3 regions of the Nostoc sp. JL31 genome follow, and region 2 is predicted to be linked to each of the others. Evidence: riboswitches for the same ligand, from Rfam matches in the RefSeq annotation. Region 2 holds a riboswitch; each other region holds the start of a gene.
What was found. Region 2 has a riboswitch for cobalamin ahead of HWQ43_RS19875 (hypothetical protein). Riboswitches for the same ligand answer to the same signal wherever they lie in the genome.

Region 1: it holds a riboswitch for cobalamin, as region 2 does, so the genes downstream of both, cobG (precorrin-3B synthase) here and HWQ43_RS19875 (hypothetical protein) in region 2, are expected to answer to the same signal.
Region 3: it holds a riboswitch for cobalamin, as region 2 does, so the genes downstream of both, HWQ43_RS05680 (DUF1636 domain-containing protein) here and HWQ43_RS19875 (hypothetical protein) in region 2, are expected to answer to the same signal.

The regions. Positions count from the first base shown of each region.
Region 1 covers NZ_JABXKO010000034.1:122,623-132,708, forward strand. Annotated here, with positions in the region: gene HWQ43_RS06775 (lipoxygenase family protein) at 1-429, shown strand, start outside; gene HWQ43_RS06780 (cytochrome P450) at 481-1,830, shown strand; gene HWQ43_RS06785 (hypothetical protein) at 2,108-2,659, shown strand; gene HWQ43_RS06790 (CpcT/CpeT family chromophore lyase) at 2,738-3,460, opposite strand; gene HWQ43_RS06795 (GNAT family N-acetyltransferase) at 3,665-4,162, opposite strand; gene HWQ43_RS06800 (flavodoxin family protein) at 4,321-4,911, shown strand; gene HWQ43_RS06805 (serine/threonine-protein kinase) at 5,157-6,509, shown strand; gene HWQ43_RS06810 (tRNA-dihydrouridine synthase family protein) at 6,727-7,746, shown strand; cobalamin riboswitch at 8,001-8,126, shown strand; gene cobG (precorrin-3B synthase) at 8,100-9,746, shown strand; gene HWQ43_RS06820 (precorrin-8X methylmutase) at 9,802-10,086, shown strand, end outside.
Region 2 covers NZ_JABXKO010000085.1:118,232-128,317, forward strand. Annotated here, with positions in the region: gene HWQ43_RS19850 (glycoside hydrolase family 65 protein) at 135-2,387, shown strand; gene HWQ43_RS19855 (ATP-binding protein) at 2,624-5,434, shown strand; gene HWQ43_RS19860 (class I SAM-dependent methyltransferase) at 5,685-6,545, opposite strand; gene HWQ43_RS19865 (hypothetical protein) at 6,564-7,028, opposite strand; gene HWQ43_RS19870 (DUF1636 domain-containing protein) at 7,191-7,601, opposite strand; gene HWQ43_RS19875 (hypothetical protein) at 7,622-7,930, opposite strand; cobalamin riboswitch at 7,904-8,047, opposite strand; gene HWQ43_RS19880 (hydantoinase/oxoprolinase family protein) at 8,276-10,086, shown strand, end outside.
Region 3 covers NZ_JABXKO010000031.1:23,815-33,900, reverse strand. Annotated here, with positions in the region: gene HWQ43_RS05705 (sucrose synthase) at 1-881, opposite strand, end outside; tRNA gene HWQ43_RS05700 (tRNA-His) at 2,065-2,137, opposite strand; gene HWQ43_RS05695 (DUF4359 domain-containing protein) at 2,262-2,645, shown strand; gene HWQ43_RS05690 (sirohydrochlorin chelatase) at 2,898-3,623, shown strand; gene cobA (uroporphyrinogen-III C-methyltransferase) at 3,620-4,399, shown strand; cobalamin riboswitch at 4,449-4,621, shown strand; gene HWQ43_RS05680 (DUF1636 domain-containing protein) at 4,643-5,062, shown strand; gene HWQ43_RS05675 (cobalt-precorrin-6A reductase) at 5,066-5,824, shown strand; gene HWQ43_RS05670 (PEP-CTERM sorting domain-containing protein) at 5,903-6,508, shown strand; gene HWQ43_RS05665 (inositol monophosphatase family protein) at 7,144-8,022, shown strand; gene HWQ43_RS05660 (2-dehydropantoate 2-reductase) at 8,243-9,223, shown strand; gene HWQ43_RS05655 (ABC transporter permease subunit) at 9,352-10,086, shown strand, end outside.

The DNA.
Region 1 (10,086 bases), on a different contig from region 2:
ATCAAAACGCGCAATTATCTAATTGATGCCACTACGCTGATTATTTTCACTGCCAGCGCCCAACACGCTGCGGTTAACTTTCCGCAAAAAGATTTTATGGGCTACGCCGCAGCGATTCCAATGGCAGGTTATTTACCAGCCTCAACTCTCAAAAGAGAAGTTACTGAGCAAGACTACCTTAATTTGCTCCCTCCCTTAGATCAGGCGCAACGGCAATACAACCTACTCAGCTTGTTGGGGTCTGTGTACTATAACAAGCTGGGCGAGTATGAGCAAGGATACTTTACAGACCAAAAAGTAAAACCATTCTTAGAAGCATTCCAAAGTAATCTTCAGCAGGTAGAAGATACCATCAAGCAACGTAATTTACACCGTCCACCCTATGAGTATCTACTTCCTTCTAAAATTCCTCAAAGCATCAATATCTGAATTAGAGACAAATGACAAATGACCTATGACAAATGACTCAAAATAAATACTATGACACTTAAAGATAAAGTCCTCAAAGGTCACGATCGCCAGCTTTGGCTTGCACCTATACTAGCCAAAGTAGGTTATGACACTGCGATCGGCAAGTTTCTACGCTTGATTTTTTATTACATGGATGCGTCAATCATGCTCAACGCATGGCGGGACTTTCTCTACATCCGTAAAGACAATATTGGAGACAAGTATTTTGCAGTAGATCAAGCAATTATGCATTCCTCTCACTCGCAGGTGAGAGAACTAATGCAAACCCAACCACAACTGCGGGGAAATGATTTAGGCATCATCAGAATATTAGCTCCTAGCTATCTGTTGGATAATCCTCTGAGCTTGGGAACAAACGGTAACGAACACACAGGACTACGTACTGTAATCTTACAAGCCTTACCGGAACCATCTCAAAAAATAGACTTTTTAGGGGATTTAGTAGAGCAAAGCCTGTTAGAAGCTGCTAAACAAGGCAAATTACACATCGGCAACGATTTGCCAAAGATTATGCTGTCGATTTTGCACCAACTAGTTTTTCAGATATCTTTATCTGAGGAAGAAATCACAGCATCCAATAGTTACATTAAAGGCTTGGCTCTTGCATCCTTGCCTAATTTTATCAGCAAGTATCTGCTGGCAATATTAACAGCGCCAAAAATTCGGCATCGTCAATATTTAACTAACCGATATAAACAATCAGCTAAATGGGCATCTTACTTTGAAACAGGCGCTCAGTATCAGTTGAACGAACACCAAATCGCTAATACCCTTTTTGATATGATTCATATCGCTGGTACTGCCGGCACGAGTGCGCTTTTAGGATCAGTTATTGGTGTTCTTTGCTTAGATAATACTCTCAGAAATGATGTAATGTCAGAAGTGAATGCAGTCTGGAATGGTAAGAAAACTTTAGACTCAGACGCTCTAGAACGGTCAACACTTCTCAATCAAGTGATTCTAGAAACAGCTCGTCTCTATCCACCTGTGCGATTTGTTAGCCAACTGACCACTGAAGCCGGTGAAGTCGAGATTGGAAAACAAAAATGTCCATTCCAAAAAGGTACTCGCTTGCTTGGCTCTATTCTTACAGCTAATCGGGATGCCAATAGATACCAAAATCCAGATGATTTTGACCTAACACGAAATTTTTCAGATATCTTATCTTGGAACGGCGAAGGGCACGAGCGAGCCTGTCCTGGTACATCGTTATCAATTGGCTTTATCAAAATTTTCTGTTTACATCTGTTTCACAACTATCAATGGGACTCAATTACAGAAGTCAAGTGGGATTTTGAAAAAGTGACTGCCGTTACTCCTAATAATTTGGTACTACAAGGTTTTGCTCAACGACTGTGAGTAAGAGACTTCAAGTAGGGGCGCACAGGGAGCATCTCACCTTTGCAAATATACCAGGCGATTAGAAATCGCGGCTACACAAACGTTCGCGTAGCGTCTCGCAGAGAAGTCCGCCTACGCGGACTCAAAGGATTTGAAACCCACGGAGGTGGGTTTTGTTTGTATAGCCGCGATTTCCATTCGCTAGGGCAAACGTGTTTTTACTCATCTTTTCTCTGACTCGGTTCGTTAAAAATTTAGGTATTCTTTTAGCTGAAAGGAAGTAATTACAAATTATATGGCTGAATTAATTGAAAAAAAGCAACTTAATAATATTGCAACCTGGATGATTCCAATTAAAGAAACAAACTTACCATCTGTCCTTAAAGGTGTATTTTTTATGGATGGCAATCCACTGCCAGATACTTGCATTACTATGTACAATTTAGAATGGGATATACAGAATAAAGCTTTGCTTTTACCGATATTTGCCCCGTTACAGTGGACTTTTCATGACTCGATTGCTGGCTGGATATTACTACGTTTAATTCAATGGTTTAAAGTAAGTTACAAAATTCAGTTTGAAGATGAAACTTTGCAACAAGCTCAAGTCACACCTGTTTTACTAGGAATATCAGTTCCAAAATCGATTGTCAGTTTCACAATGTCCCAAGACAAAAATTCTCTCAATGGAGATATTTGGCACAGAAAAAACGTTTGGTTCGGCGGACTTTCTCGGGCTGGTGAGTATACTCTCCGTAGGGTTGTTGATAAAGATGGTTGTTATACTCCTGCTTTTAACGATATGCTTACCAGAGTACAAAATGAATGTTTAGTTATTGGACACTAATTAAATTGATCCGGCTCATGTTAGTCAGCTAAAGCTTACAGCCTTGTCGCCCTACTATCACTAACTTTAAATAGAGATTTAATTCTTTTTTGATTTCTGTTTTTGCCGATCTGAAATTGCATTTTTTGTACTCAAAATTCCCAAAGCCAGCAACCCGAATATGACAGAGGGTTCTGGAACAGAATTAACTCGACGGAATTCAATGGGTGTGGCCACAAGTAAATTGCCTTTCTTGTCAAAAATTTTGTCTAAGGAGTCGATGCTACTTTGCTCAATAGTTATATCAGAAACTACTTTGAAGCCATTATTGGTTGTACAGCCATTGGGAGCGTTATTCCCAATGTAGCTGTTCTGCTCCCAAAATAATTGCAGATTACAGGTGTTATTCTCAACATTGTTAATACTAAGCTGTCGCCTAGACTGAGAATGATTGCATAACCCGCGTACAGTATTTTCATTTAAAAAGCTGCTAATACTTAGATTCACAGCCGAATTTCCTTGATTAAAAGAATAAAGGCGTAGCCGCTCAAAACCTGGGCTTTCTTGCTCTAGATAAACGTTCTGTGTTTCAGCCAGAAGATTAGTACCATCCAGTTGTACATTACAACTTGATATAGTAATTAATGGCACAGAGGGGCTATTAGCAACCTGTTGAGCATTATCAAAAAAACCAGTGAACCACTGTGCTACTTGCTGAACCTGTGTCTTAATTGGTGGCGCACTGGTATCAGCATGGCTTTGTTGAATAAATGAAAATGTAGTGACAAAGAATGTCAAAATTGATACTTTGACTAAATGCATAGAGGTTCGGATTCCAACAAGAGCAGATTACAGACTTATGGATAAATAATTTACACCATCAAGCCCCATTTTCCCTCATGAAATAAATCTCTTAGCTGTTGGCTAATAACTCTTGTGTCATTTTCCAGATTAAGCAAGTAGTAAATAACTTCAATTATCCAGATTAGCCACTCAGTTTAAACTCAAAGAGAACCTATCAATTAGTTAGCTATTATACGCAAATATCAAAAATTCAGTGCCTTCATAGATGAACTCTGCCATCTTGCACATACCCATCTTTTGATGTGCCTGAAGTGATGCTTTGTTATTTGCCTTGATGAACAGTATTCCTTCCCGCTTTGGTAGAAAATCTTTCAACTTAGCAAACATTACCGCAGCAATACCTTGCCCACGCATAGTTTCATCAACACAAATGGGGCCATACAAGTAAGCATCTTTTGTACCAGGATAGGCTTGTAACATCACCGTTATAATTGGTAAATTAGCAGTTGTCTTTGACCAACTGAGTAAGAATCCTACAACTTGATCATTTTTTCGGGCTACAACGCTCGGCATTTGCGAGATAGTCATCATCACAGCCTCTGGCTCAAGATGACCTAACAACATACCATCATGTTCTGCGTCATTGGCTTGGGCCAACTTGACGATTCCAGTAACATCACTGGGGCTGGCACGGTCAATCACTACATCATTGAGACACATACCTGGTTAATATAAATAGGAGAAAGACTTGGATCAAAAGAATTTTCTTTTAGAAGAATAACAGAAATGACTTTAAGATTGACTACTTTACTTTATAAGCCAGTAGTCTTTATGATATTTCTCGTTCAGTTTCAGTCAAAATTTTAACTAAACCTCCTATGCCCACCGTTGCGATTATCTATTTTTCTGGTGCAGGTCATACTCATCTTATGGCCCAAGCTATTGCTGAAGGTGCAAGTAAAGTTAAAGACACCACTGTTGAACTGCTACGGATTACTGGAGAGCAGATAGTCAATGGTCGTTGGAAGAATGATGAGGTAATAGCAACTCTCAATCAAGCTGATGCAATTGTTTTTGGCTCTCCTACCTACATGGGTGGTGTTGCGGCTCAGTTCAAGGCATTTATTGATGCTGCTAGCGAAGTTTGGTTCCGACACGGATGGAAAGATAAAATCGCTGGGGGTTTTACCCATTCCAGCTCTCCCAGTGGCGATAAACAAGGTACACTCCTCTATTTAGCTACCAATGCAGCCCAACATGGCATGATTTGGGTAAATGTGGGAGACTTACAAAGCTTTTTATCTGGTAAAGATGATGGGGTAAATCGATTAGGAGGATTTCTAGGTGTAATGGGTCAAAGTCAACTCGACATGAGTGGCAAAGAACCAGTGCTAGATTCGGGCGATTATCTGACTTCACTACGCTTTGGGGAACGCATTGCAGAGGCAACTAAACGTTGGGTTAAGTAGTTTTTGACACTTGTATTTGGTTATAGCATCCTTGTATTTGATAGAAAATTCAAAGAGTCAAAGTTGTACTAAAGTAGCGATCGCTTGCAACAGGCAGTACACTGCTACTATGCTAAAACTTCCAGAATGCGTAGGCGTAGCCCACCGTAGGCATCGCTGTTTTTTCTACTAGTAAGAGTGCTTTTCTAATGGGAATACTTTATATATAGTAATTCCAACAAATAGAACAATAGAACTCCTGTAGTATGAGCTACTGTACCAATATTGATTGCCTACGTCCCCAAAATTCTAACACTTCTCGTTTTTGCAATAGTTGTGGTCAGGAATTATTACTTAAACAGCGATATCGTCCACTCGCCGTCATTGGAAGCGGTGGCTTTGGGAGAACATTTTTAGCTATTGATGAACATCTTCCAGATCAACCAAAATGTGCGGTCAAACAACTATGTTTTCAAAAGGAAAATACTGAGATTTGGCATAAAGCAGTCAATTTATTTCATCAAGAAGCGCTTCGTCTCAATGAACTAGAACACTCTCAAATACCCAGATTACTAGCGCACTTTGAACAAAATCAAAAGTTTTATATCGTTGAAGAATTAGTCGATGGACAAACACTCGCACAGGAATTAAAAAAACAAGGAGTTTTTCAAGAACCGCAAATTTGGGAGATATTAAAAAGCTTATTGCTCACATTACAATTTATCCATTCCCGACAAGTAATTCACCGAGATATTAAACCGGAAAATATTATGCGCCGTTCGGGTCGAGGAGACCTGGTTTTAATCGATTTCGGAGTTGCTAAATTAGCCAATAACATGAAGCAACTTCGTACAGGCACCATAGTAGGTAGTCCAGAATATATCGCTCCCGAACAAATGCGAGGAAAGGCATTACCAGCCAGCGATCTTTACAGCTTGGGTGTAACATGTATTTACTTACTTACCAATGTTTCTCCCTTTGATTTGTTCGATATTGCTAACGATCGCTGGGTATGGCAAGAATATTTACCAGCAAACAATACTGTTAGCGTTCACCTTGGTGAAATCTTAGATAAACTTTTACAAAATGCTGTTTCGCAACGCTTTCAATCGGCAACAGAAGTTTTACAGATACTGGAGCAACAACCAAAGAAATTGCTAAATATTTCTAATTATCGTACAGTAAATACTATTGATTATACACATTTGCGTGATTTATTAGCAAAAGGAAAATGGGAATTAGCAGATCGAGAAACTTGGGAACTAATGTGTCAAGCACTAGCAAAGCCTAGAGGTAGCTATATATTTAATAGTGATCTTGAGAAACTTCCCTGTCAAGATTTGCAAACCATTGACCTTTTATGGGTGAATTACAGTCATAAACGCTTTGGTTTTAGCATACAGACACTTATTTACAAAAACGTCAATGGAGACTATGGAGTTTTTTGTAATCAAGTTGATTGGCATACATACAATTATAGTTATGCAAATTCAGAATTCAATTTTAGTCTCAAAGCACCAATCGGTCATTTACCGTCACGTATTTGGATTGGTGGTTCTCAACCGTGGCGCTACCCTGATGCTTTAGCTGTAAAATTAGCAGCTTGTGGTATTAGTTAGTTTTGATCAAAAAGATTGTTGAATAATATTACTAATAAACTCCTGGTTCGTAGTGAGCGATTCATCGCTCAAAGCAACGATAATTAGGACTAAAGTCCTCTCTACGAGACGCTATGCGTAGCTTGCTTCCCCAAAGGGGTACACTACAAACTTTAATTGATTTACGTCTAGCTACTTATAATTTAACAGTGAGCTTTGTTGATCGCTCTTCATTTTTATGCCCCAGGTATCGCTCCCCCAATCGTTCTATCCACACCTACCCCTCACCGCTCTTGCGCCTATGCAGGATGTGACCAACCTCTGGTTTATGAAGGTGATTGCCCACTACGGCAGCCCTGACTACTTTTTCACCGAATATTTCCGCGTTAATGATACCTCACGGCTCAATCGTAGCATTCTGGCAGCAATCACCGAAAACGACACGGGTCGCCCCGTTTTTGCGCAAATGATTGGTGAAAGCATTCCAGACTTAGTAAGAACAGCAAAGGAACTCTGCAACTACAATATCGCTGGAGTTGACTTGAACATGGGCTGTCCAGCACCTAGAATCTATCGCAAAAATGTTGGGGGTGGATTGCTGCTCTTGCCGGAAAAAGTGGATCGGATTTTGGGAGAACTGCGGCAGGCAGTCAACGATCGACCTTTAACCGTCAAGATGCGCGTAGGCTTTGAAAATACAGATAATTTTTACAAAATTCTAGATATCATCAATCGCCACAGCATTGATTTGCTGAGTTTGCATGGTCGCACGGTGAAAGATATGTACCACGGGGCAGTGAAATATGATTTAATCGCTGAAGCCGTTAGACGAGTTCATTGTCCAGTGCTTGCTAATGGCAATATCAACTCGGCAACAACTGCTGTTGAAGTGCTTTCTCAAACGGGCGCAGCGGGTGTGATGGTGGGACGCTGGGCGATCGGGAATCCTTGGCTTTTTAATCAAATTCGCCAAGCTTTGCGAAGAGAACCGATCGCACCCGTTCCTTTAGCGGAGGTACGCAACTATATCGATCGTTTATGGCAAACTCCCACAGCAGCAACTATGCCAGAGCGATCTCGCGTAGGCTACCTGAAAATGTTCCTCAACTACATTGCTCTGAGTGTTGACACTGAAGGTCATTTTTTACGGTTGATGCGACATACTTCTACTGAGGCAGAACTGTTTAACCTCTGCGATCGCGTTCTCCTGACTGATTTGACGAAAACTTTAGCTCTAGCACCCTCCTTGAGCGTGTAATATCGGGCGTTGTAGATTTAGCTGTGATTGTAGTAGTTCACAACCACTGGAATCCCTATTATCTAACTCGAAGGGGTCAATCACGCCTTGTGTCGCTCCAAGGCTTCGAGAACTCAAAGCCTTGGAGGAAATTGAGCAAGAATCTTGGTAATGTCTCTGTTTTTTTTCTAAAGTACTACTAGCTAGGCAGTTACAAAATTTCTGGCAATAGTAATGTAAAATAATTATCTGGATGATGTCTGGTTGAAATCTATAACCTAAACAAAATCTAAATTACTCAAGGCTGGGAGTTGGGAAACTCCGGTGAAATTCCGGGACTGTGCCGCAGCTGTGATGGGATGACCCAAGTCAGAATGCCAACTCTCAGGATGTTCTCAAGACACACTCACCGTCTACTCCCTGCGTTGCACGGGGAAGGAGTTCTAAATTTGGTTTCTGGATTTGCCACTTGTCCTGGCTTGTTTTATGCTACTCCCGCCGCAGATGGGATATTATCTCGCGTTAGAATACCAGGTGGAATTATTAGTAGTCAGCAGTGCCGTGCGATCGCAGATATAGCAGAACAGCACGGTGGCGGCTATCTAGATGTGACTAACCGAGCTAACCTGCAAGTTCGTGAAATCCGCACAGGGATAAATGCTGAGGTTCTGAAGTACCTACAAAATATGGGATTGGGTTCTGACAATACTGTTGTAGACCAAATCCGCAATATTATGACCAGTCCAACTGCTGGTATCGATCCCCAAGAATTAATCGACACTCGCCCCTTTGTCCAAGGTTGGGATGATTATATTGCTGCACATCCGGCGCTTTCGGGACTGTCAGCCAAATTTAGCGTTTGCTTTGATGGTGGTGGGATAATTCAGGTGTGCGATCGCTTGAATGATATCGCCTTTGTAGCTGTCTTACTTAACGATAATGTTTATTTTCGCCTCTATCTCAGTGTTGGCAAGAAGGGTCAACCGCCCACCGATACGGGAATTTTGTTACCACCAGAGGACTGTTTGCCCGTCTTAGCAGCTTTGACGGATGTCTATCTAGCTTATAGTCATACTACGAGTAAACGGCGGCTACGTTTGAGAGAGTTATTGAATACTTTGGGTTGTGAAAATTATCTCCAGGAAGTTGAGCAGCGTTTACCTTTTTCTCTTTTGTACAGTGAAATAAGAAAAGACCTAACCCCCCAACCCGCTTCCCTTGCAGGGAAGGGGGAGAAATTCTCCCCTCTCCTTGTAGGAGAGGGGTTGGGGGAGCGGTCAAATGCGAAATATCAGCATATTGGCATCCATCCCCAACGTCAGCAAGGCTTATTTTACATTGGTGTCGTCTTGCCCCTTGGCCGATTGGAGAGTAGACAGATGCGGGGTTTAGCAGATTTAGCAGCAAAATACGGTAGTGGAACTCTCAGGGTAACCCCTTGGCAAAATTTGCTCCTTACAGATATTCCTCAGCAATGGGTTGCTGATGTCCAAAGTGAAATTGCTTTATTAGAATTAGATTCTTCTGCAACCAATATCAGGGGTGGATTAGTTGCCTGTTCTGGAAAAAAGGGTTGCGCCGCTTCTGCCACAGACACTAAAAGTCATGCGTTGGCATTGGCAGAGTATCTTGAAACTCGTATTACTCTCGATTACTCAGTTAATATTCACTTCACTGGCTGCGAAAAATCTTGTGCCCAGCATAGCAACAGTGATATCACTCTCCTCGGCGTCAGCATTGAGGCTGAAAATACAACCGTGGAAGGCTATCACGTTTATGTTGGTGACAGCAATCAGAAATTCGGACGTGAACTATATCAATATGTAACTTTAGCCGAACTACCTGCATTAATAGAGCGGATGCTATATGTATATAAAATTCAACGCTTAAATTCTAATGAGTCCTTTGGAGAATTTGCTAATCGATATGCACTAGAACAATTACAGCAATTATTTAATATAATCCCTCAATCAATTGCGAACAACAAGATTGCCACCTTTTCAGAAAACTGGGCAATCTGAGCCTTTCGATTTTTATATGTCAATCCAAAATTTAAAATCTAAAATCCAAAATTGAATGTCCGACTATATCCGAGATGCCAACGAAATTTACCGTAATTCTTTTGCAATTATCCGGTCAGAAGCGAACTTAAATGTGTTGCCACCAGATGTAGCAAAAGTTGCTGTGCGTCTAATTCATGCCTGTGGGATGACGGATATTGTCACTGACTTGGGATATTCACCAACAGCAGTAAAATCCGCAAGGGCAGCACTGGCAGCAGGAGCGCCAATTCTGTGTGATTGCCGAATGGTTGCCGATGGCGTTACCAGGCGGCGGTTGTCTGCAAACAATCAAGTTATC
Region 2 (10,086 bases):
AAAGCGCATTTTTTAGCGTTCAGACCATGTTTTAATCTCGGCGCTAAAGAATAAGGAGTTAATCACTTAAAGGTTGCTCCTAATTTTACTGCATCCTGCCCACAGCAACCCCCAAGACATAGGTTTTATCACTCATGCTCAACGTATCCACTCACGATTCTCAACAAAATCAGCAATTAATTGACAATACTGACTGGAACGTTATTGAAACGGAGTTTAACCCGGCGCAGTTGCATCACAAAGAAACCGTCTTCACTCTTGGTAATGGGTTGTTAGGAGTGCGGGGTACATTTGAGGAAGGGTATTGCCAAGATTTTCCAGCCACACTCATCCACGGTGTTTATGATGATGTGACAATTACTCATACTGAACTAGTAAACTGTCCCAACTGGCTGCCATTGGTGGTGAAAGTAGCTGGGGAACGCTTTAGTATGGACAGTGGTGAAATTCTCAACTACGAACGTCGGCTTGACTTGCGCTTAGGTTTAGTTAGCCGTGATGTGCGCTGGCGTAGTCCTAGCGGTCATACCTTAGATTTTCACTTCGAGCGTTTCACCAGTTTAGCAGACCAACACGTTTTGGCGATTCGCGCTCAAATTACATCGGTAGACTTTGAGGGTGAAATTACCATTGAAGCCGGATTTGACAGCAAACCACATACCCAAGGCGTTAAACATTGGCGAACCTTAAACCAAGGTGGCATAGATCGGATTATCTGGTTAAACAGTAAAACTATCCACTCAAATATTCAACTTGGGATGGCAGCTAAGTTAGTGGTAGATGGCGACGAGACTGCACCCGTGAGCGTCGAAAATGCTTCTAGTTCTCCCATTTTGACAACCACCTTAGAGTTATATCCCGGAAAAACGGTAACTGTAGAAAAGATTGTCACCCTGTTTACTTCACGAGAGACAGAAATCCCCATTGCCGCCGCCTTACCAAGACTTGCTGATGAACCCAGATATACTACCCTATTGGCGGCTCACATTGCGGCATGGGAGCAAGTGTGGCAAGACAGTGACATTATTATAGAAGGCGATCACTTGGCTCAATTGAGCGTCCGTTATAATCTCTTCCAATTACTTGCTGTAACACCGCGTCACGATGATAGCGTGAGCATTCCTCCCAAAACCCTCTCCGGTTTTGCCTATAGCGGACATATCTTTTGGGATACAGAAATATTCATTCTTCCTTTCCTCACCCTAACTCAACCAGCCCTAGCGCGTAACTTGCTCACCTACCGCTACCACACCCTACCAGGAGCGAGACGCAAAGCTCAAGAAGCCGGTTATCAAGGAGCGATGTATGCTTGGGAAAGTGCCACTACTGGCGATGAAGTGACTCCGCGCTGGGTTCCGGCTCCCAATGGTGAATTAATCCGCATCTGGTGCGGTGACATTGAAGTGCATATTACCGCAGATATCGCTTATGCAATTTTGCACTACTGGCAGACTACCAACGATGATGACTGGATGCGCGATTATGGCGCGGAAATTATCCTTGATACGGCTGTTTTCTGGGAAAGTCGGGTGCAGTGGAACCAAGAGCGCCACAGCTATGACATCCTAGATGTCATTGGCCCTGATGAAAATCACGATCGCGTCGATAATAATGCCTTCACCAATCTCATGGTACAGTGGCATTTGCAGTCAGCTTTGGCGCTGTGGGATTGGCTCAAACAAGCTTATCCTGAAACTTCAGCCCAACTAGCGCAAAAACTCAACTTAACCACAGAGCGTCTGCACCATTGGGCAGAAATCCAAGAGCGTCTATTTGTCAATAAAAATGTTCAAACAGGTTTAATTGAGCAATTTGAAGGCTTTTTCCAACTAGAAGACGTTAACCTCGCTGATTACGAACCGCGCAGCAAATCTTTGCAAGGTTTGTTGGGAATTGAAGCCACCAACCAAAAGCAGATTCTCAAACAGCCAGATGTATTGATGCTTCTGTACTTACTGCGCGATCGCTACGACTATAACACCCTCGCCACCAACTGGGACTATTACACCCAACGTACCGACCACAGTTATGGTTCTTCACTAGGCCCAGCCATTAACGCCATCTTAGCTTGCGACCTCAATCAACCAACCGAAGCCTATACACATTTTCTGCGATCGGCCTTGGTAGACTTAGAGGATGTGAGAAGTAACGCCGCCGAAGGAATTCACGCCGCCAGTGCTGGAGGAGTATGGCAAGCGGTAGTTTTTGGGTTTGGCGGCATTCGGATGACTCAATTTGGCCCCGTTGCCTGTCCCAACCTACCACCCAACTGGACGCGTTTGAAGTTTCGTCTGCAATGGCGTAACGAGTGGTATGACTTCGACTTACAAGCCGAAACAGAAGTTAAAGTTCCCGCCTTGGCAGATACACGCTCGAAAATTGTCTAATAGACTTCTTGCGTGAATCAAAGAGCTTTCACCCTAAATCCCTCTCCCAAGTTTGGGAGAAGGGGTTGGGGGATGAGGGCAATAAACACTGGTGTTGTGAAGTGAATTTTCTTTGATCATATATGTATTAACATCTAAGTATTATTTATTACAGAAAGTTTTTGTGCAGAAGATTTATGAGATGGGAACTCTAGCTAATAAGCTTAATTACAGTATCCCACCCAACACTGCTAATCATGTCCAACTTTGCTCACTCCACATTGGGCCAATCTTCTTACCCTCGCTTGACTAAAAGCTTGAGTGCTGTTGAAAGTTGGGGCTTTGGTTTGACAGCTCATATTTCTTGGACAGCACTGGTTCCAGCAATTCATGCTGCTCTCGGTTCCCAAGCTATTTTTGTCTGGATACCTGCGGTGATTTTCGGAATGCTGCTCAACTATCAAGTGAAACGCTTAGGTATGCATTTCATCAATGTAGCTGGAGGAACACCTAACTATGCGACCAAGCTACTGCAAAACTACCCAGGATTAGCTCGCTATGCAGCAATTGGATACCTCCTCAACTGGGTTTCCTACCTGTCAGTGAATACAATCGTACTCAGAGATTTAATTAAAGTAAATTTGGAGCCGCTGGGTATTGCCTGTCCAGACATATTTCTGGATATTAGCTTTACACTGTTGCCCTTTATCGTGGCCTTTAGTGGGACTCGCGCCCTGAGTATTTTACATTTGTTTTTTGTCATTCCAGCCTTTGGACTACTAATGACCTTCTGTATACAAGGTCTTGGCTGGTTAGCGTTTTCTCCGGTGAGTCCTGGGTTTTTTCCTAGCAGTTGGTCATCTTTGAGCTTTGTGGATTGGGCAAAGTGGTTCTTTTTCGTCACTTATGCAACCTACAGCTGTGAAACAGCTTCTTCCTTTGTTGCCGATAGTCGCAACCCCACTCAAACGCTGCGGTTTCTAGACATTGCCGCCTGGATGATGCCACCCATCTTTTTGGGGGGTTCTTGGGTAGTAATGCGGTTGGCAACAAATCCCAACCTGAAAGACAATGCTTTTCTGAATCTGGTGGCGGCTTCCCAGCCCTTTTGGGGAAAATTAGCTGGTGTAAGTATTTCTTTTTTGCTAGTAGCAGCTTGTCTACTCGGTTCGGCAACGGTGGTTTCTAATTGCCCGCGAATTTTGTATCAACTGGCTTTAGATAACCACATTTCACCAGTATTTTCTGTTGTCTCCCGTCGGGGTGTGTTTGTCCCAGCATTGACATTGACACTGGTGTTGTGCTTAATCTATCTGATTTGGGGAGATGTGGCGCGAATCGTCGCTGTTGGTAACATCGGTTGGTTTGTCTCCTTTATGTTACTGCATTTAGGGCTTTGGCTTAGGCGCGATCGCCCGGAAGTTTTGTTTCCTCGCATATCTCTGGGCATTCTGCTGTTAGAAGTTGTAGTGCTGTTCGTGGGCGGATTTGCTTGGGGTTGGCTCAACTTGCTGATTGGGCTATTATTTCCCATTGGTGTTATGGGAATAGATGCGGTGATTCGCCGTATGGACTTCCCTGCATTCCATCCCAAGTGGTGGATGCGGCGATATCGCACGCGCCCTGTGGTAATCATTAAAGATTCAGTAATTCTTCAGGTGAGCATCCTGATTTTTTTACTGTGCAGCGCCGTGGCAGTTGGCTGGTTATTTGGTGTCAAACTTAATAAAGTAGCGACTGCGGGCGGTGAGAATATATTTGTGGTGCTACTGATGAGCGTGGCATTTGTGGGAGTAGCGATCGCTTGTTGGACAAGTTTACCGCAAGTAGTTGCGATCGCAGAAGCCAGAGAAGCTGCCGAACACCTCTTTACAGTCGCCCAAGATGGTATTTTAGTCGTAGATAATCTAGGCATTATCCAGCAAGCTAACCCAGCCACTGAATCGTTTTTTGGTGTCAACCCATCTGAGTTGCCAGGAAATCACCTCAATAAATGGCTACCTGCATTAGTCTACTATCCAGAGCAGTGGACAAAGCGTAGCGAACAAATTCTAATCGGCAATGGAAAAAACAGAACTCTGGAAGTTTCCATCTCAGATAGACCCCATCAGGATTTTCAGGAATATGTCGTGATTCTCCACGATATTACCCAGCGCAAACAAGCAGAACAGATATTGCGATATTCAGAAGCACAATTGCGCCAAGAGGCAAAGCAGCTAGTATCTCAATTGGTGCATAGTGAAAAAATGTCCAGTTTGGGGCAGTTAGTAGCAGGTGTAGCGCACGAAATCAACAACCCAATCAATTTTATTTATGGCAATGTCGGCTATGCCAATCAATATATCCAAGATTTACTGATACTGCTGCAACTATACCAGCAAAACTATCCTAATCCAGTCACGGAAATTCAAAAACAAACAGAAGCAATCGACTTAGATTTTCTAATTGCAGACTTGCCCAACTTGCTAACTTCGATGACAGTTGGTGCCGAACGAATCACAGAAATTGTCTTATCTCTGCGAAACTTTTCTCGGTTAGATGACGCAGAGATGAAAGCTGTGAATATCCGTGAGGGTATAGATAATACCTTGATGATTTTAGAACATCGCCTCAAACCTAAATCTAACAATAAAACAATTGAGGTAATTAAAGAATACGGCGACCTGCCATTAGTAGAATGTTATGCTGGACAACTGAATCAAGTATTTATGAATCTTCTCGCAAATGCGATCGATGCTTTAGAAGAGGCAGTGGAAAATGGTGAGTGGGAAGTAGGGGAAAAAGCGTTTTCTAATCCCCAGATACGCATTCAGACTAAACTCACTAGTGAAAATCAGGTAGTTATTCGTATTGGCGACAATGGTATAGGCATTCCCGAAACGGTACAAAAACAATTATTTGAACCATTTTTTACGACTAAACCAGTTAATAAAGGTACTGGGTTAGGTTTATCTATTAGTTATCAGATTATCACTCAAAAACATCAGGGAAAATTAGAATGTATTTCTGCTCCTGGGCAGGGAACAGAATTTGTAATTGTAATTCCGCTAAACCAGCAAGCTATCTAATTGTCAACATTTTGAAAGCAAAAATAAAAATTGTGATAATTATCCGTGTCCCATTTTCGGGTGTAGTAAATGATATCATGCCCGTATAATTAGTTATGATTTCCACAGTCATTGCACCCCACCCCCAGCCTCTCCCCGCAGGCGGGGTGGGGTTCTTCAGGTTTAATAAGTAATCTAGCGGACATGATATGATTGTGTTTAGTTGCTGCTTGTTACCAATCTTGGGTATTTATTTCTGGGGTCATTTTGATTAAACTTTTTTTGATAACTGCCAAAGTTGGATTTCATAACGCAGATGGCTCTCAAAAATTACCCGTGCTGTTAAACCTTCCGTAATCGGTTTTTCCAACCAACGCTTAAATGCTAAACGACCAAGTGCGTGTAATGGAGGGACAGTGATCGCCACAACATCAGCAATATATTTAACTGTTGTCAGTCCAAAAGTACGGAAGTTATCAACACACAAATCAATCGTTGGCGCAATATGGGTTGAAATGTCTTCAGTCTTGATTAAATTAAATCCAGATTTTTTCAACGCTATCTGGAGTTCACTGGCGATATGACAATTAGAAAAAATACCTTCTTGGTATTCGGCATCGAAACGCATCATGTCTGCAAGCAGTAGGTAGCCACCACTATCCAGTAAACGAGCCGCACCTTGAGCTAAATCGAGAGCAGCAATATATTGACTGCTTTCGCTAAATAAGATCAGGTCGTAGGAGTATGATTTGTTAAAATCTTCAAATCTCGTTAAGTAGAAAGGTACTTGACCATTGGTATTTTGAAAAAACCTCTCTTGCTGGAGTGCGTCGGGTGCTAATCCCTCAACACTGAAACCGCGTGAGCACAAATATGCCGCATTACCACCAATCCCACAGCCTACGTCAAGTACAGTTTTGATATCTTCTGGGATAAAACTCAAAAGTTTGGCTGTATAGCTTTCCTGCGCCACACGCAGACGAGTTAGAGTTAATTCTTCACCATGAGTAGGTAGTGGTTCCCAATACCCATAATGGAGATAGGAGGAATTTGTGAGTCCAATATAATAATCTATCGCTGCATTTTGGTAGCGAGTTGGTTTGGGAATCTTGCTTGATTTTGGCTTGAGCATTGAGGAATAAAGTAAGTTTTAGGGCATTAAGCTTGGTTTAAATTCTGACCATCGCTTACAAACTTGTTCGTAGCAATCGGCTGGAGTAATTTTTAGTTGGTGTAAAAAATTAACCTCAATCTGAGGTTCAGCCTTTAGCACTAGAAGAATATCTTGATGGGGATTGTATGTTACGACTGCTGGGAAAATTGATGAAATCATGGATGAGCAGATTGATTGCGATATAGCTCCGCAATCCTGAAACGAGCGCAAGTAGAACCTAATCAGATCGGAGGGTAGAAATTGCAGGGTGAAGGGAACTGTATCAAGACTTGTAATTGTAGGGTGAGTAACTTTAGTATCCACATCACAAATGACAACTCCCCGCCCAAATGACTGAAATCCCTGCCATCCTGTGTAGCCGATTACCAGCAGATTATTATGAATAAAGCTGTTTTGCCAGTAGCCAAAATTTCCTTGCCAGACACTATTGGAGGGTCGCATTCACTTCCTCCCATAAGACTTTTGTTTCTTCACTTCCCGATTTTCACCAATGCAGGGATCGCCTAACCTTGCTGTTTTAATCTGCATTACTTTCTATTCCTTTTAAGATTAATGATTTAGGTACTAGAGATTAGAAACTGAAAAATTTTACCCAATCATCAATTAACAACAACTTATATTTAATTTTGCCCACTTATTTAGTGGTGGAATCTTTGCCAAAATACCCTTTCTCAAAATTTCCGGTCGTTCTGACCAAGGCAATGAACCATCGAGTTTAGCATAATATTGACTAGCACATTGCAAAACATCAGATGCACTAGTGTCGACTGGTAAATCACCAAAGAGATAGGTTGATTTACCTTCTGCTGTAAAGGCAATAACACAAGAATGGTTACAAGCACTCATGCATTCAACTCCCTGAATGAGGAATTTATTTCGCAATTCCCAATCTTGTGCAAGTTCATGAAGGTGTAGTAGTAGTTGCTCACCTTTACTTTCACCAACTCGTTTACCATCTTGCCAGACGCTGGCGCAGGTCGTGCAAACAAATAAACTATGTTGTTTGTCAAGCATTAATTTTGAAGTGTGTAGGATTAAGTCCGAATCGCAGATATGACATGTTGTCGCAGTCGTGCAACTGCAACATAGCTATAGAGTAAATTTGGCACAAATGATGTTGCAAAAGCTTTCACGCTAGGGAAAAAATAGCGTAAATGACAGTTACACCAAAGCACAATTGTAACTATCAATAAACTGCCTATAATTTCATAGCCATGAGTAGTCCGTGGCGTATCTCTGGCATTATGAGAGCGTGAAACTGATGTATCTTTGAAATATTTATGGCAATGTTCACCTGTACCTCGCAGATGGATGTAAGTTTGTCTGTTACTTTCGGCGGGCATTCTGACTTTGAGGCATAAGCTTCATTACAGCTGCGGGACAGCGACGGATTTACACCGAACTTTCCCCCTTGCGTCTGATGGCTGATCCCCACCAGAACCGATTTGATATTGGTTTTATAATAGCATGATTATAAATGAATGTAAGAACACTTAAATTTACTGGTTGCAATAGCTACAATTATATTAGCCGCGATCCCTGAGTTCGATGTAACGATGTCTACGACGGGCTATTCGGTGTCGCTAACCGGACTCACTAGCTGAAAAATCAAAACTTAAAATTGAGGAAGTATAAACACTCCAAATTCTATTGTTATGCTACCTCTATAGTGTCGAGTAAACAGAGTAATGTTGAAGTTTTTTGCTGACCGTGGTGGTACATTCACAGATATTGTTGCTGTTACTAACAATCAAGCAATTATCGATGGAGTTTCAAAACATACCGAACGTTTTTTAATTATCCCTCTGCCTAATCAGCAATGGATTATAGTCTACAAACTACTTTCAGAAAATCCCGAACTATATCAAGATGCAGCCATCCAAGGTATTCGAGATATCATAGGTATTGCTAGCAACGAAGCCATTCCTAATGAAGCGATAGAAGTTGTAAAAATGGGGACAACAGTAGCAACAAATGCGTTGTTAGAAAGGAAAGGTGATCGCGTCGTTCTTCTCATCACCAAAGGCTTTAAAGATGCGCTGCGAATTGGCTACCAAAACCGTCCTAACATCTTTGCTCGTCATATTGTTTTACCAACCATGCTTTATGAGCAGGTAATTGAGATAGATGAACGCTACGATGCTAACGGAAATGAATTAGTATCCATAAATATTGAACAAGTTAAAAGTGACTTACAAGCAGTTTACTATACAGGAATTCGGAGTTGTGCTATTGTTTTTATGCACAGCGATCGCTATCCTGCTCACGAACAACAAATAGCCCAGCTTGCCCAAGAAATCGGCTTTACTCAAATATCCGTATCCCATCAAGTTAGTCCCTTAATGAAGTTAGTTAGTCGGGGAGATACAACAGTAGTCGATGCTTATTTAACTCCTATTCTGCGCCGCTACGTTAACCAAGTAGCGAATCAGTTACCCAACGTCAAATTAATGTTCATGAAATCTGATGGTGGTTTAGTCGCAGCCGAACAATTTCAAGGAAAAGATAGTATTTTAAGCGGCCCAGCTGGCGGTATTGTTGGCGCAGTCCAAAGTAGTAAAAGAGCAGGTTTCGAGTTAGTTATTACCTTTGACATGGGAGGGACAAGTACAGATGTCGCTCATTTTAAAGGAGAGTATGAACGACAACTAGATTCAGAAATTGCTGGGGCGCGGATGCGAGTTCCTGTATTAGCAATTAATACTATTGCTGCTGGTGGTGGTTCAGTTCTCTTTTTTGATGGTTCTAGTTATCGTGTCGGCCCTAAATCTGCTGCTTCAAATCCTGGGCCTGCTTGTTATCGACGTGGCGGCCCATTAGCGGTTACTGATGCCAATGTGATGTTAGGTAAAATTCACCCACAATATTTTCCCTCAGTTTTTGGCATTGATGGAAATTTACCTTTAGAGAAAGATATTGTTATTCAAAAATTTACCCAATTAACCCAAGACATTCAAGCCGCTACATTAAATGATTGTACTCCCGAACAAGTAGCTGCTGGATTTATTGCGATCGCAGTGGAAAATATGGCGAATGCAATTAAAAAAATCAGTCTACAACGCGGTTATGATGTCAGCCAATATGTGCTTTGTTGTTTTGGTGGTGCAGGTGGACAAGTTGCTTGTTTAATTGCCGATACCTTGGGAATGAAAAAAATATTTTTACATCCTTATGCTGGAGTCCTATCTGCTTATGGAATGGGATTAGCTGATGTACGAGCGATTAGAGAAGGAGGAGTTGAACAACCTTTAACTCAAGCATTAGTCCCTAAGTTACAGCAGCTAATGGAATATTTAGAAACTCAAGCTAGCAATGAAATAGATGAGGCACTGAGTCAAGTAGAGGTAATCCGAAAAGCTAACTTAAAATACGAGGGTACTAACTCTATCTTGACTGTTAATTTTGCCGATGATGTGGTAGTGATGCGACAAGAATTTGAGAGTGAACATAAATCTCGCTATGGTTTCATTCAATTAGAGAAAACCTTAATTGTCGAATC
Region 3 (10,086 bases), on a different contig from region 2:
CCAGTATCGGGACGCCCTAAAACTCCCTCTTGCCCAAACCAACCGTGGGCTGACACCAAGACGATTCTAAAAATCATCGGGATGCGAGAAATGAATGCTTCTAGGGTTTGAGGATCGGCAGAATCAATCAATTCATCAAGAATATTTAGGGTTTCCTGCACTCGCGCTGCGGTGTTACCCCAACCCGGCTCAAAACCCATTGACTGCAATTGGAAGCGGAATTGTTCGTAGGGTTCATCTGCGGGGCGATTATTAACAAAACTGATAGCTTTCTTAACTTGCTCAGAAAGTTGCTGCTGTGATTGAATGCGATCGTTAAGTAGCAGTTGCACACCGTTGTAGTGGTGCAGCCGCAAGAAATTCAATAAGCTGTCCAGCAATTGTTTGGAATCTTGAAAGATTTGGCTGGATAGATAGCGGTTGAGAAATTGTACCCCTTTACCAATATTTTTGGGGTCGCGGATGACTGGAGTGTAGTCATAAAACGGACCGAAGTCCAATTCTAGCAGGTCGCCCTCGTTGGGATGATATTTGTTCACCAAGCGATCGCGCAGATCCAACAAATCTTGCACCGTCATCGGCTCAATGCTTAAGTCTGATGTCAACCAATAAACTTCTTGGCTGGCAATCTTAGAACGGATGATGAAACAGAAGTTTGAGTCCTCCTGAATTATTTCCTGAGTATAGTAAATGAGTTTGCCTAACTCCGAGGAAGTGTAAAAGCCTTCAGGTTTCTGGGATTTGGAGCAATACTCACTATATACATTGAGTATGTCGTTCCGTAGCAAGTACTTCTTTTCTTGTTGGCGTAATTCACTAATAAAGGAACGTAAATCACTTTTTTCTTCACTATCTAAGACTGCTTGAAGCAATTCAGACATAGCAACTCCACTAAATGACGATGTTTGCATTGTTAACTTTCTAGGCGAGACAAATAAGCCCCACCTTTTGTTAGACATATATAAACACGAAACAACACAGATAAATTATATTTACCTGTGTACCTACAAGTATCAACTTTTCAGCAGGCACTTAAATCATGTTCTACTTTACTTAAAGTATCTATGACTCAGTATTTTTGGATCTCACTAAAGGAATACAATTTTTATTTCTTTTGATAGATGTTAGTAAATAACTGCATAATAAGATTTGGGGCACAAATTATCACGCCCTCAATTGCTTCATGCGATCTTTACTATATCATTTATTTGCGTATATATATTGAATATTGATTATCAGCACATACAGCATAATTCAGAATTCATTAATCAGAATAGGCTGCGCTAACAGAAGTACAAGAGGCTTTGATATTTAGCTTGTATAGTTCACTAACTTGAAATATGCTGTATGTAAGGTAAATAATTTCAAAAATCAAATATAATTCCTATATTGTGTTAATTTGGGAAATAAATAATAGTCTTGCCATAATCTCTTTTTAAATACTTGAAATAAAAGCTAATAGTTTTGCTGAAGTTTAACTATTTAGTTCAACTTAAATGAATTAAAATCAATTTTTGTTTAAAAACAGACTAATATTGATTTGCCATAGTTATAATTTAGGCAAAAGTTGTTTAAATTTGGTCAATTTATATGGCTACCAATACAGAGAAGTTAACAGCTTCTGACCACAGTATAGGCAACATTCTGATTATGTCTTTACTTGCCTTCTGTGGGCTGACTTTGATCATTCTTCTAGGCATTTTTTAACAGTTAAATGTGCGTTCAAAAACTTCTGACACTCAAATTCCCGACTTCTCCAAGAAATCGGGAATCTTAATATCAGTAGCTCATGCTCCAGAGAAGTATGAACATCTGCTTAGTCTGATAGCGTAGTAACAGGTACTCTATCCTTAGCCAGTCTCGTAGAGAAGTAGCTAAAAAGTAGATTTGCTTATATACATCAAATTTTGGATAAGATAAAGTAATGAATCATTATAGATTTGTAACCCTTCCAAGTCTATGAACTCGTAGACAACAGATCATTGCTAAAGTAATGGTTATGAATGTTCACAACCACAACCGATCTTTATATAGGAATATATACATAAATATGAGATTATATAGGGCGAACGATGGGAATCGAACCCACGAATGGTGGTACCACAAACCACTGCCTTAACCACTTGGCTACGCTCGCCATTCAACAATTTGAATTATAGCAATAATTTGGCAATCGATCAAGAGTTTTTGTTCAAGGAACGGACTTAGTTGATTTAGAGTCTCTGGAATCTAACGATTACAATGAATTTTACTTGGCAAATATGAAACCATTGACCATCATCGCGTATACTGGAGCAGCAGTAGGCCTCGCCGCCTTGGGTGTGACAATGGCGAAAACCAATCCCGGTCAAGTTGAATATGAAGAATATGCAGTTCAACGCCTGACAAAATACTTAAAAACCGATGTATGTAAAAAAACTACGAATATTATAGAAAATTTAATCCGTTTTAATTGTGATAAGTTGGTTGACTCAGCTAACCCGCAAATCCAAGAAATTATTGCCAGAACTACAGAAAGGCAAGATTTCCTTATTTTTAGTGTTTACCGTACAGATTTAAAAATAAATTCTTGGATACCTTCATATAAATTTGAAACAGTAGGAGCTTTTGATCAATTTTATACTTACACTGCCGAAGAACAATAAGGTAAGCAACAGGGGAAGAATATACAGCAGAATTCAGGAGTCAGAATCGGCTGCGCTAACAGAAGAAAAACAAGCTTTATACCTAGTTTTGGAACGATTAGTTGTGTCCTTTACAACTTCAAATGCGCTGTAAAAGTGATTAAGAATACTTCTGTTTAGTAATTGATAATAGTTTCAATAATTACCAGATTACTTATGAACCCCGGCTTAATCTTAAGTAAGATATAGTAACTGATACTTCAAGCTTTGCCGATGTCATCTGCCTATCTGCTATTATCTCATGGAAGTCGCGATCGCCGCCCAGAAATTGCTATGCAGCAACTAGCTAGTCTGATATGTCAGAAATTGTCAAGCGAACATTTGGTTGGCATCGCTGCTTTAGAAATGAGTCCTCAACCTTTACACGAGCAGATTCAACAATTTGCTAAAAACGCTTTTGGCGATTGCCCACAGTCTCAAAATGAGAATCGCCTCAAAATTGTACCGCTATTTCTGCTGCCGGGAGTGCATGTGATGACAGACATTCCTGCCGAAGTAGCACTCGCACAACAGGCTACTGGTCAAGATACAATCGTTGAGTTGCAACCATATTTAGGTTCTCATCCTAATGTAGAGAAATTGTTGGCAAAGCAAATAGCTGCTATCAAAGCAGAAGCATGGATTCTCTTAGCTCATGGTAGCCGTCGCCCAGGTTCGCAAAAAACTGTGGAAGCAATGGCGGCGAGTTTGGGAGCCGTGACTGCTTATTGGGCTGGACCTCCTAGTTTAGAATCACGGGTGAAAGAGTTGGTAACTGCTGGTTATCGGGAAATAGCAATCTTGCCATACTTTTTATTCGCTGGTGGAATAACCGATGCGATCGCCACCTCAATAGAGGATCTAAAATTACAATTTTCTGCGGTGAATTTCCAATTGGCGGAGCCACTGGGAGCAAGTGCAGAATTAGCCGAGCTAATTTGGGATTTAACACAGAGATGAACCGCACAGAAAAACAGGAGAACAAGTATTTGGGAAAGGTTTATTTAGTAGGTGCGGGGCCAGGAGATCCAGGATTAATTACCTTGAAGGCGAAAGGTTTGTTGGAATGTGCAGATGTAGTCATCTATGATGCCTTGGTGAGTCTGGCAATTCTGGCAATGATTAATCCTCAAGCCGAGCAAATTAATGCTGGTAAACGTGCGGGGAGACATTCGTTATTGCAGTCAGAAACAACTCAATTGCTGATTGATAAAGCGCAAGATCATGCAATTGTAGTGCGGCTCAAGGGTGGCGATCCGTTTATTTTTGGTCGCGGTGGCGAAGAGATGGAAGAATTAGTCAAAGTTGGAATATCAACGGAAGTAGTGCCAGGTATCACTTCGGGAATTGCAGCGGCAGCATACTCAGGTATTCCTTTGACGCATCGGCTCTATAGTTCATCAGTGACATTTGTAACTGGTCATGAAGCGGTGGGTAAGTATAGACCGGAAGTGAATTGGAGTGCGATCGCTCACGGTTCCGAAACCATTGTAATTTATATGGGAATTCACAATCTGCCTTATATTGTGGAAGAATTAAGTACTGCTGGGTTGAATTTAGAAACGCCGATTGCTTTAGTGCGCTGGGGTACGCGACCAGAACAAGAAGAATTGATAGGGACATTGGAAACAATTGTCGAGCAAGTAGAGGAAACTGGATTTAGTGCGCCTGCGATCGCAGTTATTGGGCAAGTCGTGAAGATGCACAGTATTTTGTCTGGCTGTCGTCCAGTTTGATAGTTGGCGCAAAGCTTGTTGTTTCGTATTCTCCGATAACCCTAGTGTATGATCGATAAGGTTATTCGGTTCTGGTGGGAGTCAGCTACCAGAGGTAACGGGGAAAGTTCGGTGCAAATCCGGCGCTGTCCCGCAACTGTGAACCAATGTGAGATTCAGGAAATAAATCGAAAATCTCAAATTGAGTGAGTCAGGATGCCCGCCGAAATAGATTTATTAGTTTCACATATCTGCGAGGTACAGATGACTACCACTGTAAATATTTCCCCAACCAGTCCAATGGATGTTGCTGAACATACTTTATTTGTTTGCAAAACCTGTGCCAGTGTTTGGCAAAATGGAAAACGCTTAGGTGAAAGTGGTGGTGAAAAACTTTTACACCAACTTCAGCAGCTGGCACAAGATTGGGAGTTACGAGATCGATTCCCGATTCAGGAAGTTGAATGCATGAGTGCTTGTAATCGTTCTTGTGTAGTCGCCTTTGCTGCTAAAGGCAAATTAACATATTTATTTGGTGATTTAGCCGTTGATGGTAGTGCCTCTGCGGTACTGGAATGTGCTAGTCAATACTATGCTAAAGCAGATGGTTTACTGCCTTGGTCAGAGCGTCCAGAAGCAATGAAGAAGGGCATTCTGGCAAAAATTCCACCGTTATCTATCTAAATAATGCGCGTTTTGATTTTGGGTGGGACGGGTGATGCAGCAGAACTAGCTGCCAAAGTGACGACTATCCAAGGGTTAGAAGTAATCACCTCTCTAGCTGGACGCACCCGCGAACCGTCAGTACCACTGGGCGATTTGCGGGTTGGAGGCTTCGGCGGTGCGGCTGGATTGGCTAACTATCTGCGAGTCATGCAAATCGACTTGTTAATTGATGCAACCCATCCTTTTGCGACTCAAATTTCCTTCAATGCAGCAGATGCGGCAACGGAAGTTGGAGTCCCCCGTCTGATGTTAATCCGTCCGCCTTGGGAAAAAGAAAGTGGCGATCGCTGGATTGAAGTTGACAGCGTTGCAGCCGCAGCAAAAACCCTGCAAAATCAGGCACAGCGGGTATTTTTGACAGTTGGTAGGCAAGAACTCGCCGCCTTTGCTCGCCTAGAGAAAATTTGGTTTTTGATGCGGATGATTGACCCTCCTGGCGATGATGCTTTAGTACCGCAGGGGATGGTATTGTGCGATCGCGGGCCTTTTACCCTCAATAATGAGAGACAAATTCTGATTGAGAATAATATTGATACCATCGTCAGTAAAAATAGCGGTGGCGATGCCACAAAGCCCAAGATTATTGCCGCGCGAGAACTAGGCGTGAAAGTTGTGATGGTAAATCGTCCAGCCATACCGCCAGGAGAGCAGGTTAGCAATGTTGATGCTGTTTTGGTATGGCTATGCGTAGGCGTAGCCCGCCGTAGGCATCGCTGCTAAATAATATAGGCAAGATTGATAATACGATCTTTCCTAATTTCCGTATAATACACGGGAACGATCGCAGTAACGACTTCCATGAAAAATCTAGTTTTATCTGCAATAGCCCTCGCCACCACATCTGGATTAGTTTTCGGGACAATGCCAGCCGCTTCTGCTTTAAGTTGGAGTTGGAATTATTCTGGTACTGGCGTAGCCGCAAATGGTACTTTCACCACTAATGACACCCCAAACGATTTGGGTTTTTACTTAATTACTGGAATTACTGGTAAGCGAAATGGTGAAACAATTACTGGTTTGCAATCCGCCGGGACTCCAATACCAGGAAACGAACCTTTTAATGTTGATAATTTAATTAGTCTTAATACTCAGCAGTTAACAGGTGATGGTTTTGGGTATTCCACTTCGGGAGGAAACTATTCTAGTCCATTTTTCGCGAGTTTTTTGCCGACACCAAGTTATTTAGAGGTTTTTACTGCGCCGCCAATCACACCAGGTTTTGAAAATTTGGGATTGGAAGATAGTGAGTTACCCATTAGTTTTTCTGCAACCATAATTACTGTCTCTGAACCTACTTCTATCCTTAGCCTACTCATTCTTGGTACTCTTGTTGGCGCACCTTCATTACTCAAACGCCACAATCTATCCAAATTGACTCAGAAGAAGCTCGAAAAAGTTTCCTAAAACCATCAATAACAATTCAAAATTGTACCCTTGCAGGAAAGCAAGCTACGCGTAGCGTCTTGTAAAAAAGAGAGTTTCAGATGGGAATTTAAAGCCCGATTGTAGCTTGCCTTTTGTAAAGTAACTTTAGCTAAGTACAGTTTTGCGGAAAAGCGTAGCGTTTTTAATGCAAGCCAATGCATTCACAATGCAAGCCGATGCATTCACAATGCAAGCCGACGTATTAACAATACAAGCCGATGCATTGGCATTGTAGGGTATTGCCAAATTTAATTCGCTATGAATTTATAAAATGCTGTAAGTAGGTGGATCTAAATAAATATAAGATAGTTCGTCATTGCGAACCAAGTGAAGCAATCGCAAAGACTGAGATTGCCACGTTTCACTTCGTTCCGCTCGCAATGACATCTTATATTTAATTGCGTCTGCTTACTTACTAAATGTTGACGTTCGGTCTTAAACCCTTAAATTTATGAGAAAACTTGCGATCTCTCTAGAGGCTCTCTGAGACACACAGATTAAAGTAATATAGCAACGGTGGTATCATTGCATCAAAATGATCCCGTAATTTTGTCTAGATATATAATTCTATCGCCCTGCGGACGGTAGATTATTTCTAAAAGGAGTTTGCTGCAATGTCCACAAAACCAACTACTCGACTAATTTTAGAGACTTTACTCCCCCATCTCAAAGTAGCAGCAGCCTATGCCAATGTTCTTCAACCAAAAATTGCTGCACTTCCCGCCAAAGAACAAGGAAACAACTTTTTTAGTGCTGCACTTACTGATGCAGATGTGGCTATTCAAAATCTGGTAGAAGTAGTATTATTAGGAACTTTCCCAGATATTCGCTTTTATGGTGAAGAATATGAAAGTTCTAATAACACCAAGTATTTTCGTGCTACCGAACTCGGTTCAGAAGGTGATTATTTAGTCACACTTGACCCGATTGATGGCACGAAGTTTTATATGGATGGACATTCTAATTACCAAATTATTCTCAGTATTCTAAATGCGGATGAGTTTGAAGCAGTAATTGCCATTTCTCCTGCCCAAAACATTTATTTTTACGCTCTTAGAGGTGAAGGTGCTTTTAAAGGCACGTTGGACATGAACTTAGAAGCCTGTGCCCCGTTAGATATAACATCCGCCAAACCTTCTATTTTATTGGGATGGGGAATGAATTCCATCGCACATTTATTAAAAGATCGATATAAAGTAATCGATATAGCAACTGATTACTCTAGTGATATTCAAATTCCCAATCTCAATGGTATTCTCAGTGGCGACTTGAGTGGAGCAGTCATTAAATCGGGCAAATTTCTTGATAGTGCTGCACTCGCTTTTATTGCAAAAGAGGCTGGCTGGATTGTAACTACTCTGGACGGTTCCACTTTACCGCCACTGCATACTTGTCAAAACTATAGTTTGCCTGGATTGATCGTAGCTGCTTCAAAATCTGTTCATCAAGACTTGTTAGAAGCGATGCAAAGCTTTAGGAGTGCTGAGTGCTGAGTATTGTGAATCTTCCCACTCTAAACTGCTACGGTAGGCAAACCGTGGATTTACCCCCCTTAATCCCCCGATGCATTGGGGGGAAATATCCGGTTCCCGGTTCTCCCCCTTGCCAAGGAGGAGTTAGAGGGGGTGAGAAGGACTTGTGTATACACCGTAGCTCTAAGCTGGAGAATTCACTACTGGATACCGTTTTCCACAAATCATATTTTTTGGCTAAATGAAAATCTGTATTGTTGGCGCGGGTGCGATTGGTGGATATTTAGGGGCGAAATTGGCACTGGCAGGTGAAGCAGTGACACTAATCGCGCGTGGTTCTCATTTGGAGGCAATTCAAAAAAAGGGGCTGAAGTTACTCATGGCAGACGGTTCCAGCCAAATTGCTACTCCGGCTTTGGCAACTAGCGATATTCAAGAAGCGGGGCCACAGGATGTAGTAATTTTAACTGTGAAGGCTCACAGTGTGCCCGCGATCGCACCTCTTCTCCCTGCACTCTACAATCCTCACACAATGGTAATGACAGCCCAAAATGGCGTTCCTTGGTGGTACTTTCGTCAACATGGCGGTGAGTATGAAGGTACACGGATTCAATCTGTTGACCCAGATGGGATTATTGAAGCTAGTATCGGTGCTGAACGTGCTATTGGTTGTGTGGTTTACCCGGCAACAGAGATAATTGAACCAGGTGTAATTAAACATATTGAAGGCGATCGCTTTACTCTTGGTGAAATCGATGGTAGTAAAAGCGATCGCATCCAATTATTGGCACAGACTTTAAAACAGGCAGGATTTAAAGCACCAATCCGCAATCAAATTCGCACGGAAATTTGGATCAAGTTGTGGGGGAATGTAGCGTTTAATCCCATCAGTGCCTTAACTGGTGCGACTCTAGAGGATATTTGCCGTTATCCCCTCACCCGTGAACTAGCGCGACAAATGATGACAGAAACTCAAGCGATCGCAGAAAATTTAGGTATCAAGTTTGGCATCACTTTAGAACAGCGAATTAATGGCGCAGAAAATGTCGGTGCCCATAAAACCTCAATGCTACAAGATATTGAAGCCGGACGCCCCACCGAGATAGACGCCATTGTTGGCGCGGTGGCAGAATTGGGACAACTTACTCAAATTCCTACGCCTTATATTGATGCTATTTATGCCAGCGTTAAGTTGCTGGAGGCGACTAAAGTAAGAATTTGACGAACCACAGAGACGCAGAGAACACAGAGTGAGGAGGAATAGAGAGGATTTTTGCGTCAGTTGTGGGATATTTCTTTATTTGGAATTCTCTTAAGGTGCGGAATGTAAATTATAGAATTATCAAGTCTATGAAGAAAAAAAAAGCATGGCAATTAACAATACTGGTTATAGCAGTAATAGGAATCAGCATCATTACAGGACATAATAATCCTCTAAAAGCTGCTTCACCTTTAGGGAAAGACACGCTGACGATGATTACTTCCCCAGATTATCCTCCTTATGAGTTTTATGATACGAAAGGAGGCGATCGCCAAATTGTTGGCTTTGATATAGATATTGCCAAAACCCTTGCTGAAAAACTAGGGTTTAAACTTCAAATAATGGAATCCGATTTTAATGGGTTAATTCCTGCACTCCAAGCAAATCGCGCTGACTTTGTAATGGCTGGGATGACTCCGACTCCAGAACGTCAGAAAAATATTGATTTTTCCATTATTTATTACGAAGCTAAAGATACAATTGTCGCTCCTAAAGGTAGCAACCTGAAACAACCCCAAGACTTATCAGGAAAAAAGCTTGGGGTACAACTAGGAACGATACAAGAACAAAATGCTCAGAAAATTGCTAAAAAAGTTGCAGGTATTCAGCTAAAGCAACTCAACAAAGTGCCGGAAGTAGTTCAAGAAATCAAATCTGGGCGAATTGATGCCGCAATTGTTGAGGATACCGTCGCTAAGGGATTTGCTCAAGCTAATCCAGATTTAGAATTTAATACTATTCCGTCAGAGGAAGCAAGTGGATCTGCGATCGCTTTTCCCAAAGGTTCTTCTTTTGTAGAACCGTTTAACAAAGTCCTTCAACAA